2 regions of the Brucella sp. TWI432 genome follow, and region 1 is predicted to be linked to the other one. Evidence: riboswitches for the same ligand, from Rfam matches in the RefSeq annotation. Region 1 holds a riboswitch; the other holds the start of a gene.

Region 1 (5,884 bases):
GCACCAAGCTTGCCAAAGCTTGCTGGCACCATGTTGACGCGACGCGTTGAGCGTTCAGCCACATCGGCCTTCACGCTATCGAGTTTCGACGGATCAACGAGATCGGCCTTATTGAGAACAATCAGGTCAGCTGCATGAATCTGATCCTCAAAAAGTTCCTCTAAAGGGCTTTCATGATCAAGAGATTCGTCCGCTGCGCGCTGTGCATCCACCTTATCGTGGTCATCCGCAAAACGACCTTCGGCAACGGCAGCGGCATCGATAACCGTCACCACGCCATCGACTGTTACCTGCGTCTTGATTTCAGGCCAGTTGAAAGCTGCGACCAGCGGCTGCGGCAGTGCCAAACCGGATGTCTCAATCACAATATGATCGGGGCGGTCCGCACGGTCCAAAAGCTTGGTCATGGTCGGAATGAAATCATCAGCAACGGTGCAGCAGATGCAGCCATTGTTGAGTTCGATCACGTCTTCCTCACGGCAGCTTTCAATGCCGCAGCCTTTGAGAATTCCACCATCGACGCCCAGATCGCCAAACTCATTGATGATAAGCGCAATACGCTTGCCATTGGCATTTTCCAGCAGATTACGGATCAGTGTCGTCTTGCCGGAACCTAAGAATCCGGTGATCACCGTTGCTGGAATTTTCTGTCCCTGCATCAAATTAACCCTTCATTTTGAGCGACAGACCTGCCGCCATGAAATAAACTTCATCTGCCACTGATGCCACAGCCTGATGCAAAAACCCGGCTGAATCGCGAAACGCGCGCGCCATCCGATTTTCCGGCACAATGCCTAAACCAACTTCGTTGGAAACGAAAACAACCGGACCTGAAAGCTCAGGCAATGCCGCTATCAGCGTCTCAGTTTCAGCAGCGATATTCTGCTCTGCCATCATCAGATTGGTGACCCAGAGCGTCAAGCAATCGACCAGCACAAAGCGGTCATGCCGCACGCATTTTTCAAGCGCGCCCACAAGGTCGAGTGGCTCCTCCACCGTCTGCCATTCACGCCCGCGACGATCGCGGTGAATGGAGATGCGGCTTTCCATTTCTTTGTCGAATGCGCGCCCTGTCGCAAGATAGACGGGTTGAAGACCTGAGCCTTCAACCAGTTTCTCCGCATAAGACGACTTACCGGATCGGGCTCCGCCAAGAACGAACGTGATTTTTGCATTTTCATTTCGTGGCAGAGCCATGCCTATCAGCCTTCAATATCCGACTTTGCATAGGCCTGAATAAACCAGCCCAGCGCAAGACCAATCACTGCCCACATGAACAGGTTTGTTGCAAGCGATGCGACGGCATATTGCGAAGCAAGCAGCGCTGGAATTGGTGATGCAATATCGTGCGGATGCGGTGCACCATAAAGATGTGGGGAGATAATCAGCACCAGTCCAAGGATTTTAGAAACAATCTCAGCACGCAAAACCAGCAGATAGATGCCGACACCACTCAACACCACGGTCAAGATCCACCAGAGCTGACGCTGCGCCAGATCGGCGGCAGGCATCGCAGGCAATTCCGGCGAAAGCCCTAAAGCTGGCAGGAAAGCGACCGCAAAAAAGCCGGCTATCCCCCAGAGGATACCATTCTGCGGTGTAATACGGCGACCGAGAAGAAGCGCAACCCCACCCAGAAGCAGGGCAAAACCTGCACCGGCCACGAGATTGGCAAGCAATGTGTTGCCAAGACGACCGAACGGCAGTTCAGCGCCCTCTTCTTCTTCGCCATCACTGGCAGCCACCGCAGCATGGTCGTGTGGCGCAGCCGCTTCGGCGTCACCATGGCTATGACCGCCACCGGCGTCTTCATAAGTTTCCGCCTGAATGATCAACGGAACGGTTTTCAAATACATGGCAGGCGTCACGAGAAGCCCTGCCAGAAGGCCAGCAGCAAGCGTGGCCAGAAGATAACGGATCAACATTTCATTCCCTCAACAGCAATCCCGCTTCGATGATTGTCCCCCATCGAGCGCTGCTTATTTCCTGTTTTAAAAGCTAAAGGCTTAGTGGCAGGGAAAACCGTATGAATGACGCGTGTCATGCGCCGAATCATGCAGCATATCAGAATGGGCTATCCCAACGCCGTAAATCAGAAATGCGCCGAGCATGAGCGACACCACTGCCGTTCCAAGACGAGCAGCAAGGGAGAGAGGGAGTGTATTGGAAAGTGTATTTTCGTTACGCGCAGCCATGACAACCTCCGTGCAGGCAGCAGGGAAAACCTCCCAGGGGGTGCGGACATAATGTCCTTCACGCAACAGGCAGGTCTCCTGGCTCACGGGTCGTGGGGAGTGATGCACCTTCCCAGAAACGCTGATGTTTCCAGTGGTTGCCAGTTGCCCGGCTTGCCTCATCCCTCTCCGCTCTACAGTCGCGGGGTCGGCTGCGATAAAGACGCCCGGATTGGGTCCGTCCGTCGCATTCCCTTTTTGGTATCGCCGGGATTCGTTCCGGCAAAGACCTATTGCATAAAGTGACATTAGGCGTTCACTGTTGCGGCGTCAATCGAGTGCAAACAACCCGTCAATATCAAGGCAGGACTCAAGGCCATCAGCCAGTTCATCAAGCGCGGTTTCAATGCTTTCGCGATAGTTCCCACCTGAACCGCACACACCGAGCCCCGCCAGAAATCTATGCCGGAACGCATCTGCACTGAAAGCACCATGCAGATAAGTCCCCATGATACGTCCGCTCGCAGAAACGGCACCATCATCATGATCACCGATCCGCGAAAATGGCCGGATCACATCAGGGCCAGTGGTACGCCCGATATGAATCTCATAGCCATCAAGCTTAGCATCATAAAGCTGTGAGTGCGCCACAACATTGCGCACGACTTTCTCCGGCTCCATCATGGTTTCGACGTCCAGCAGTCCCAACCCGTCGATGTCGCGCACCTGTCCCTCGATACCGTCCGGGTCGCTGATCCGTTTGCCGAGCATCTGAAACCCGCCGCAAATGCCAAGCACATGCCCGCCGCGCCGCACGTGAAGCTGCAAATCGCGCTCCCAGCCGTTTTCACGAAAGGCAATCAGATCGGCAATCGTCGATTTCGTCCCCGGCAAAACCACAAGCCCTGCATCATGCGGCAGTGGTTGGCCGGGCGGAACCATCACAACTTCAACCTCACACTCCGCTTTCAGCGGATCAAGATCATCGAAATTCGCAATGCGCGGCAACATGGGAACTGCCACTTTCAACGCCTTGGCATCACCCCGCGTTGCGCGTTCCAGCACCACCGAATCCTCCGCAGGCAAACGCGACACGGCTTTAAGCCACGGCACGACACCAAACGATCGCCAGCCCGTAAAACGGGTAATTGCCTCAAGACCATCATCAAACAGCGAAACATCGCCACGAAACTTGTTGATCAGAAAGCCACGCACCATGGCACGGTCTTCTTCGGCCAGAATTGCATGCGTTCCGACCAGTGATGCAATCACTCCGCCCCGATCAATATCTCCCACCAGCACCACCGGCACATTTGCACGTGTGGCAAAGCCCATATTGGCAATATCACCGGCGCGCAGATTAATTTCGGCAGGCGACCCCGCCCCTTCAATCAACACCAGATCAGCACCTTCACTGATAAGATCAAAGGATTCCATCACCGCGGCCATCAGCTGCGGCTTCAATAGTTGATAATAACGCCCGCGCGCCTCGCCACGCACTTTTCCCTGCACAACGACCTGACTGCCCATATCGGTCTGTGGTTTTAGCAGAACCGGGTTCATATGCACCGATGACGGCACACCGCACGCCAGAGCCTGAAGCCATTGCGCGCGACCAATCTCACCGCCATCCTCGCTGACGGCTGCATTGTTTGACATATTTTGCGGCTTGAAGGGCCAGACTTTCAGCCCCCGATTGCGTGCCAGACGGCAAAGACCGGCAACAAGCACGCTTTTGCCGACATCCGAACCCGTTCCCTGAAACATGATTGCGCGTGTCATGCGAGCTTGCCTATCCCAAGTTTATGCCACTGGCAATCACCAGCGATTGCGGCAAGCTTATATGCAAAAATGCGCATCAGTTTATTACAAAAGTGAGCAACATTATTCCAAAGCAGCGTTGGCAGCCGCGCGTCATTGTGATCTAGTCGCTTCAGGAGGATGCGGTGCTCATAGGGAGGAAACCATGGATACTGCCGACCAGAACCAGTTTGAACTCAACGAGGATCAGCGCGCCATTCAGGATATGGCCCGCGGCTTTGCATCCGATTGCGTTGCGCCTTATGCACTGCAATGGGATCGCGAGAGACATTTCCCGATTGACGTCATAAAAGAAACCGGCCCACTCGGCATGGGCGGCATCTACGTTCGCGAAGACGTGGGCGGATCAGCACTCAAGCGCTCAGACGCGGTCCTTATTTTCGAGGCAATCGCCGAGGCCTGCCCCGCTTTTTCAGCCTTTATCTCCATCCACAACATGGCTGCATGGATGATCGATACGTTTGGCGATGAAAGCCAGCGCCAGACATTCCTGCCCAAGCTCACATCAATGGACTGGCTTGCGAGCTATTGCCTGACAGAACCCGGATCCGGTTCCGACGCAGCCGCACTTTCCACCCGCGCGCAGCGCGATGGCGATCATTATGTGCTTAATGGCACCAAGCAGTTTATTTCCGGTGCAGGCGCCACTGACCTGTATGTCACAATGGTGCGTACCGGCGAGGACGGCCCGAAGGGCATTTCTGCCATTGTTGTGCCGAAAGATGCGCCCGGCCTGTCATTTGGTGCCAATGAGCACAAGATGGGCTGGAACATGCAACCCACCCGAACGGTGATTTTCGACAATTGCCGCGTGCCAGTTGCAAATCGTCTGGGTGACGAGGGCACCGGTTTTAAGATCGCTATGGCAGGCCTTGATGGCGGACGCTTGAACATCGCCGCATGCTCGCTGGGCGGCGCACGATCGGCGCTGAACAAGGCACTGGAATACTCAAACCAGCGCAAGGCTTTCGGCCAGACAATTGATCGCTTTCAGGCATTGCAGTTCCGCCTGGCGGATATGGAGACCGAGCTCTCGGCAGCACGACAGCTTCTTTACTCGGCTGCAAGCAAGCTTGATCGCAAAACCCATGATGCCGGCAAATGGTCAGCCATGGCCAAACGCTTTGTTACTGACACTGGTTTTGATGTGGCCAATGACGCGCTGCAAATTCTGGGCGGCTATGGCTACCTTCATGATTACGGCATCGAAAAACTTGTCCGCGATCTGCGCGTTCACCAGATTCTTGAAGGCACAAACGAGATCATGCGCGTCATTGTTGCACGCCATATGATCGGACGCTGATACATATCTATATGGGAGAAAATCATGGCCACTATCGCTTTTATCGGCCTTGGCAACATGGGCGGACCGATGGCCGCCAATCTGGTGAAAGCCGGGCATAAGGTCATTGGTTTTGATCTGCTGCCTGCTCATCTTGAAGAAGCGAAAGCCAATGGCCTTGAGATCGCAACCAGTGCTGCGGGCGCCGTTCAAACCGCAGATGCAGTGATCACCATGCTGCCCGCAGGCAAACATGTTCTTTCGGTTTATGAAGACATCATGCCTTATGCCCGAAAAGATTCAGTTTTTATCGACTGCTCGACAATTGATGTCGATTCTGCACGCAAGGCCCACGAGATTGCAGCAAGAAACGGCCAGCTTTCTGTTGATGCGCCTGTATCAGGCGGCACAGGCGGCGCTTCTGCCGGCACGCTGACCTTCATGGCAGGCGGCAGCGACGATGCCTTTGGCAAGGCCGAACCGCTGCTTCAGCCTATGGCCGGTAAAATCGTTCATTGCGGCGGTGATGGTGCAGGACAGGCTGCAAAGATCTGCAACAATATGATCCTCGGCATTTCGATGATCGGCGTCAGTGAAGCCTTCGTAC
Region 2 (5,884 bases), on a different contig from region 1:
AAGGTCAGCGAGTTCTGCATAAAGCTCGGCAGCACCCGCCATGTTAAAGCGCAGCACTGGCCCCAGCATCAGGGCATTGGAGAGGCCATGCGGTACATGATAATGACCGCCAAGTGGATAAGCCAGTGCATGAACGGCGCCTACCGGGGAGTTCGAGAAAGCTTGCCCTGCGAAATTTGCACCAAGCAGCATGGCTTCACGGGCGTGACGATCTTTGCCGTTTTCACAGGCTGCAACAAGATTGGCCGACAAAAGTTTCAACGCTTCGCGCGCAAAAGCATCGGAAAGAGGATTTTTCTTGATGCGGCTGGTATAGGCTTCGATTGCGTGAACCATGGCGTCGATGCCGGTGGCTGCTGTGTGAAGCGCTGGCAGACCGCAGGTCAGCTCTGCATCCAGAATGACGAAATCCGCGTAAAGCTGGCGGGAAACGACACCCATCTTGGTGGTTTCGCCGGTGGTCAGAATCGTGATGTTTGTCACTTCCGATCCGGTGCCAGCGGTGGTCGGAATCTGGATCAGCGGCAGACGCGTGCCCTGCACTTTGCCAATGCCATAAAGTTCAGACAGTTCCTGCTCAGAAACGATAAGCACGGCAGCAAGCTTGGCAATATCCATTGAAGAGCCGCCGCCCAGCCCCAATACGATATCGCAGCCTGCCGACTTGGCCTGATTGACACATTCAAACAAAACCGATTCCGGCGGATCAGCAACAACAGCATCGAAAATACTGGTGACGAAGCCCGCCTTTTCAAGTGAAGCCAGTGCTTCGTTGAGTACGCCAGCCTTGTGCAGACCCTTGTCGGTTACGATGAGGATTTTGCGTTCGGAAAACCGTTCGCCCAGAATTTCGCCAAGACGCTTCGCGGCACTCCACTCAACGAGCATTGAGCCAACGGTATCGAACGAAAATGGCTTGATCCCTACAGTCATACTTTCCACCCTTATCCAAATTTCCCCAGTGCCGAGGTCTCTCATTCCTCGCCGGTGCCGAGACTCTGGGTTTTAAATGGTCTGGCTTTCACATATAGCAAAGCCAGACCAGCAGTTTCCCGATGCCGCCGGTGCATCGGTCGTCTGAAGAGATGCTTGGGAGGATCCCTTCTTAATTGTTCAGCATGCTGAACAATGTTCAGAATTTGATGGATCGATACAGGATATGAAGCCCGGCTGTCAAATTATCCCTTCGAGGAAGAGCGAGGATCATAAGCCATTCAATGGCGCGCTCTATTGAGCAGTCGCGCAAACCATTGATCCCGTGTTGAGATTTTTTGCATGATTTGTAAGGCGAAACATAATTTCTGAGAGCTGCTGTGGCTGGGCTCGGATTATGTGCCGGGTGCTGGACGGCTTCGCTATATATTGTGTGTGAGCGTCTCTGTCAGATTGTCGAATGCCGCGAATCTATCTATCGGATTACCTGTTCACTGGTTTGGCCCGTCTGTGGTCGGGCACCATAAAATATCCCTGTTATTCACAGCCGCAGCGCAACAAAATTAGATTTAATTTTTTTTGAAGCATCTATCCATTGACGAAGTTTTAACTTCAGGTACTACATATTGTGTTCAAGGTTCTTACGATTCGTGAGAATTGAAAGCGAAGATGGGAATACGGTGCGCTGCATTCATCGTGGATGTTGTTAAGCCGTAGCTGCCCCCGCAACTGTAAGCGGCAAGCTCAAATCCAGATGTCACTGGCACAGGCCGGGAAGACGGATGAGGGCGGTGAGCCGTGAGCCAGGAGACCTGCCTTGAACGTAACGTCCACGGGCGGGGTGTCCGGTTGGCGCGCGATAAAGTGTGGCACTGTGCTGCCATGTTTTTTGGTGCCCCGTATATCCCTCTCAATAGCTTCGGGGTGAAAAGCATGTCGAGTGATTTGAAACAGAATAGTTCCGGTCCGCCCTTTACGGGCTAGTGTGCATGGCTTGCCAGTGGGGTGAGCCGCATTTCTTCAGTTTCCGAGTTTTTCCGCGCGCATTTTACCATGTGCGAGCGTCTTTGTGCGTCGTTACTCCAGTAGCCGCAACCCATACCAATCTATCCCCAGTGAGGAAAAAATGAACGTCACCGTCTATAGCAAGCCCGCCTGCGTCCAGTGCACAGCAACCACCCGCGCGCTCGATCGTCAGGGCATTGAATATGATGTTATCGACATTTCCGCGGATAGCGATGCGTATGATCTCGTTCAGGGACTGGGCTACCGTCAGGTGCCGGTTGTTGTTGCCGGTGAATCCCATTGGGCTGGTTTTCGTCCGGATATGATCAGCGCGCTGGCATAATCCCTTCCGCTGCCGGGGTTTGTTATGGGCCAGATCGTCTATTTTTCCAGCCGTTCGGAAAACACGCATCGCTTTGTGATGCGTCTGGGGATGCGCTCAAAGCGCATTCCGCTGGAAAGCTATGAAGACAATGTGGGCCTGTTGCGGGTCAACGAGCCTTTTGTGCTCGTAACACCAACCTATGGCGGCGGAGGCGCGAAAGGTGCTGTTCCCAAGCCGGTCATCCGCTTTCTTAATGATGCGGATAACCGATCCTTCATTCGCGGCGTCATTGCCGCTGGAAACAGCAATTTCGGGGAGGCCTTTGGCCTCGCAGGCAACATCATTTCTGCCAAATGTCAGGTTCCCTACCTCTATCGTTTTGAGCTTCTGGGAACCGACGAAGACATTGGCAATGTTAAAGACGGGATGGAACGATTTTGGACACGGCAGACACAACCCTGACCCGTGAGCACGAGACAGTCGCTGCTTCGCAAAAGCAGGAGTCATCTGCGGCGACGGTTGCTGCATCAGGCAGCAAGCCGCAGAAACCTGCTGAGACCTCGCTCGATTATCACGCGCTCAATGCAATGCTGAACCTCTATGATGATGAGGGGAAGATTCAGCTGCATCGCGACCGCCAGGCGGCACAGCAATATTTCCTGCAGCACGTCAACCAGAACACGGTGTTCTTCCATAATCTGCGTGAAAAGCTCGATTATCTGGTCGCTGAAGGCTATTATGAGCGGGAAGTGCTGGACCAGTATTCCTTTAATTTCGTGCGCGATCTTTTCGATCATGCCTATGACAAGAAGTTCCGCTTCCCGACCTTCCTTGGCGCATTCAAATATTACACCAGCTATACGTTGAAGACCTTCGACGGTAAGCGCTATCTCGAGCGCTACGAAGATCGTGTCTGCATGGTGGCGCTGACGCTTGCACGTGGCAACGAACAGCACGCACGCGAAATGGTCGATGAAATTATTGCGGGCCGTTATCAGCCAGCAACGCCGACCTTCCTCAATGCAGGCAAAAAGCAGCGCGGCGAGCTGGTCTCGTGCTTCTTGCTACGCGTTGAAGACAACATGGAATCGATTGGTCGCTCCATCAATTCGGCGCTTCAGCTTTCAAAGCGTGGCGGCGGTGTGGCTCTGAGCCTGACCAATATTCGTGAATCCGGCGCACCGATCAAACAGATTCAGAACCAGTCTTCCGGCATTATTCCGGTGATGAAGCTTTTGGAGGATTCATTCTCCTACGCTAACCAGCTTGGTGCGCGTCAAGGTGCGGGTGCGGTTTATCTGCACGCTCATCACCCTGATATTATGCGCTTCCTCGATACCAAGCGTGAAAATGCGGACGAAAAAATCCGCATCAAGACATTGTCGCTTGGTGTTGTGATTCCCGACATCACGTTCGAACTCGCTAAAAACGACGAAGATATGTATCTCTTCTCGCCTTATGACGTTGAACGCGTCTATGGCGTGCCGATGACCGAGATTTCGATCACCGAAAAATATCGGGAAATGGTTGATGACGGCCGTATCCGCAAGAAGAAGATCAATGCGCGTGATTTCTTTCAGGTTCTGGCGGAAATCCAGTTTGAGTCCGGCTATCCATACATCATGTTTGAAGACACGGTGAACCGCGCCAATCCAATCGATGGCCGCATCACCATGAGCAATCTCTGCTCGGAAATTCTTCAGGTGAGTGAAGCCAGCATCTTCAATGAAGATTTGTCTTATGAGCATTTGGGCAAGGATATTTCCTGCAACCTCGGCTCGCTCAATATTGCAGCAGCCATGGACAGCCCGGATTTTGGCAAGACCATCGAAACCTCAATCCGTGCTCTGACGGCTGTTTCAGACATGAGCCATATTGGCTCGGTGCCATCCGTTGCACGCGGCAATGATGAGAGTCACGCCATCGGCCTTGGCCAGATGAACCTACACGGCTATCTCGCCCGCGAGCGCATTTTCTATGGATCGGAAGAAGGCGTCGATTTCACCAATATCTATTTCTACACGGTGGCCTATCACGCTGTTCGCGCGTCCAATCTGATCGCCATTGAACAGAAAAGCTCGTTCAAGGGCTTTGAAAAGTCGAAATATGCGACGGGCGAATATTTCGACAAATATACCGATCAGGTCTGGGAGCCTGCGACGGATAAGGTCCGCGAGATTTTCGAGAATGCCGGTATTGCGATCCCGACACAGGAAGACTGGCAGGAACTGAAAAAATCCGTCATGGAAGGCGGGCTTTATAATCAGAACCTGCAGGCCGTGCCGCCGACTGGTTCGATCTCCTATATCAACCATTCGACCTCTTCGATCCATCCGATTGTTTCCAAGATCGAAATCCGTAAAGAGGGCAAGATTGGCCGTGTTTATTACCCGGCTGCCTTCATGACGAATGATAATCTTGAATATTATCAGGATGCTTACGAGATTGGCCCGGAAAAGATCATCGACACCTATGCGGCGGCAACGCAGCATGTCGATCAGGGTCTGTCGCTGACGCTGTTCTTCCGTGATACCGCCACCACGCGCGATATCAACAAGGCTCAAATCTACGCGTGGAAGAAGGGCATCAAGACGATCTACTACATCCGCCTGCGCCAGATGGCGCTCGAAGGTACGCAGGTTGAAGGCTGCGTCTCTTGCGCTCTCTGATCAGGATCGAGACAAATGAATATGCAGTTTAAAAACAACAATGCGAAAAAGCCGGCGGTCGTGCGGGCCATCAACTGGAACCGGATTGAAGACGACAAAGACCTCGAAGTCTGGAACCGTCTGACCGGCAATTTCTGGCTGCCGGAAAAGGTGCCGCTCTCCAACGATATCCAGTCGTGGGAAACGCTCAAAGCCGAAGAAAAGCAGCTCACCATCCGCGTGTTCACAGGTCTGACGCTTCTGGATACGATCCAGAATGCCGTTGGTGCTGTGACACTTATGGAGGATGCCTCAACGCCGCATGAAGAAGCTGTTTTGTCGAACATTTCCTTCATGGAAGCGGTTCATGCACGGTCTTACTCGTCGATCTTTTCGACACTGTGCCTGACGCCCGATGTGGACGATGCCTATCGCTGGTCGGAAGAAAACGAATTCCTGCAAAGGAAGTCGCAGCTGATCCTCGAAAATTATAACGCTGAAGATCCGCTCAAGAAGAAGATTGCCAGCGTGTTTCTGGAAAGCTTCCTGTTCTATTCGGGCTTCTATCTGCCGATGTACTGGTCGAGCCGCGCCAAGCTCACCAACACGGCTGACCTCATCCGCCTGATCATCCGCGATGAAGCCGTTCATGGCTATTATATCGGCTATAAGTATCAGCGCGCGCTTGAGAAGCTTGATGAAGCCAAAAAGCAGGAGATCAAGGATTTTGCCTTCGATCTGTTGTTGGAGCTTTATGACAATGAAGTGCGTTATACCGAAGCGCTTTATGATGGCGTGGGTCTGACCGAAGACGTGAAGAAGTTTCTGCATTACAATGCAAACAAGGCTCTGATGAACCTTGGCTATGAAGCCCTGTTTCCGGCGGAAGCCTGTAAGGTCAATCCGGCGATCCTTTCGGCGCTTTCGCCGAATGCCGACGAGAACCATGACTTTTTCTCAGGCTCAGGCTCTT

What was found. Region 1 has a riboswitch for cobalamin ahead of ABE527_RS06095 (CbtB domain-containing protein). Riboswitches for the same ligand answer to the same signal wherever they lie in the genome.
Region 2: another riboswitch for cobalamin. It lies ahead of nrdH (glutaredoxin-like protein NrdH); the one in region 1 lies ahead of ABE527_RS06095 (CbtB domain-containing protein).

The regions. Positions count from the first base shown of each region.
Region 1 is NZ_JBDJNL010000002.1:213,947-219,830, reverse strand. It holds gene cobW (cobalamin biosynthesis protein CobW) at 1-659, opposite strand, end outside; gene cobU (bifunctional adenosylcobinamide kinase/adenosylcobinamide-phosphate guanylyltransferase) at 664-1,197, opposite strand; gene ABE527_RS06100 (CbtA family protein) at 1,203-1,925, opposite strand; gene ABE527_RS06095 (CbtB domain-containing protein) at 2,007-2,195, opposite strand; cobalamin riboswitch at 2,247-2,483, opposite strand; gene ABE527_RS06090 (cobyric acid synthase) at 2,505-3,956, opposite strand; gene ABE527_RS06085 (isobutyryl-CoA dehydrogenase) at 4,141-5,298, shown strand; gene mmsB (3-hydroxyisobutyrate dehydrogenase) at 5,323-5,884, shown strand, end outside.
Region 2 is NZ_JBDJNL010000007.1:109,670-115,553, forward strand. It holds gene ABE527_RS12115 (iron-containing alcohol dehydrogenase) at 1-933, opposite strand, end outside; cobalamin riboswitch at 1,552-1,767, shown strand; gene nrdH (glutaredoxin-like protein NrdH) at 2,060-2,281, shown strand; gene nrdI (class Ib ribonucleoside-diphosphate reductase assembly flavoprotein NrdI) at 2,306-2,725, shown strand; gene nrdE (class 1b ribonucleoside-diphosphate reductase subunit alpha) at 2,701-4,932, shown strand; gene nrdF (class 1b ribonucleoside-diphosphate reductase subunit beta) at 4,948-5,884, shown strand, end outside.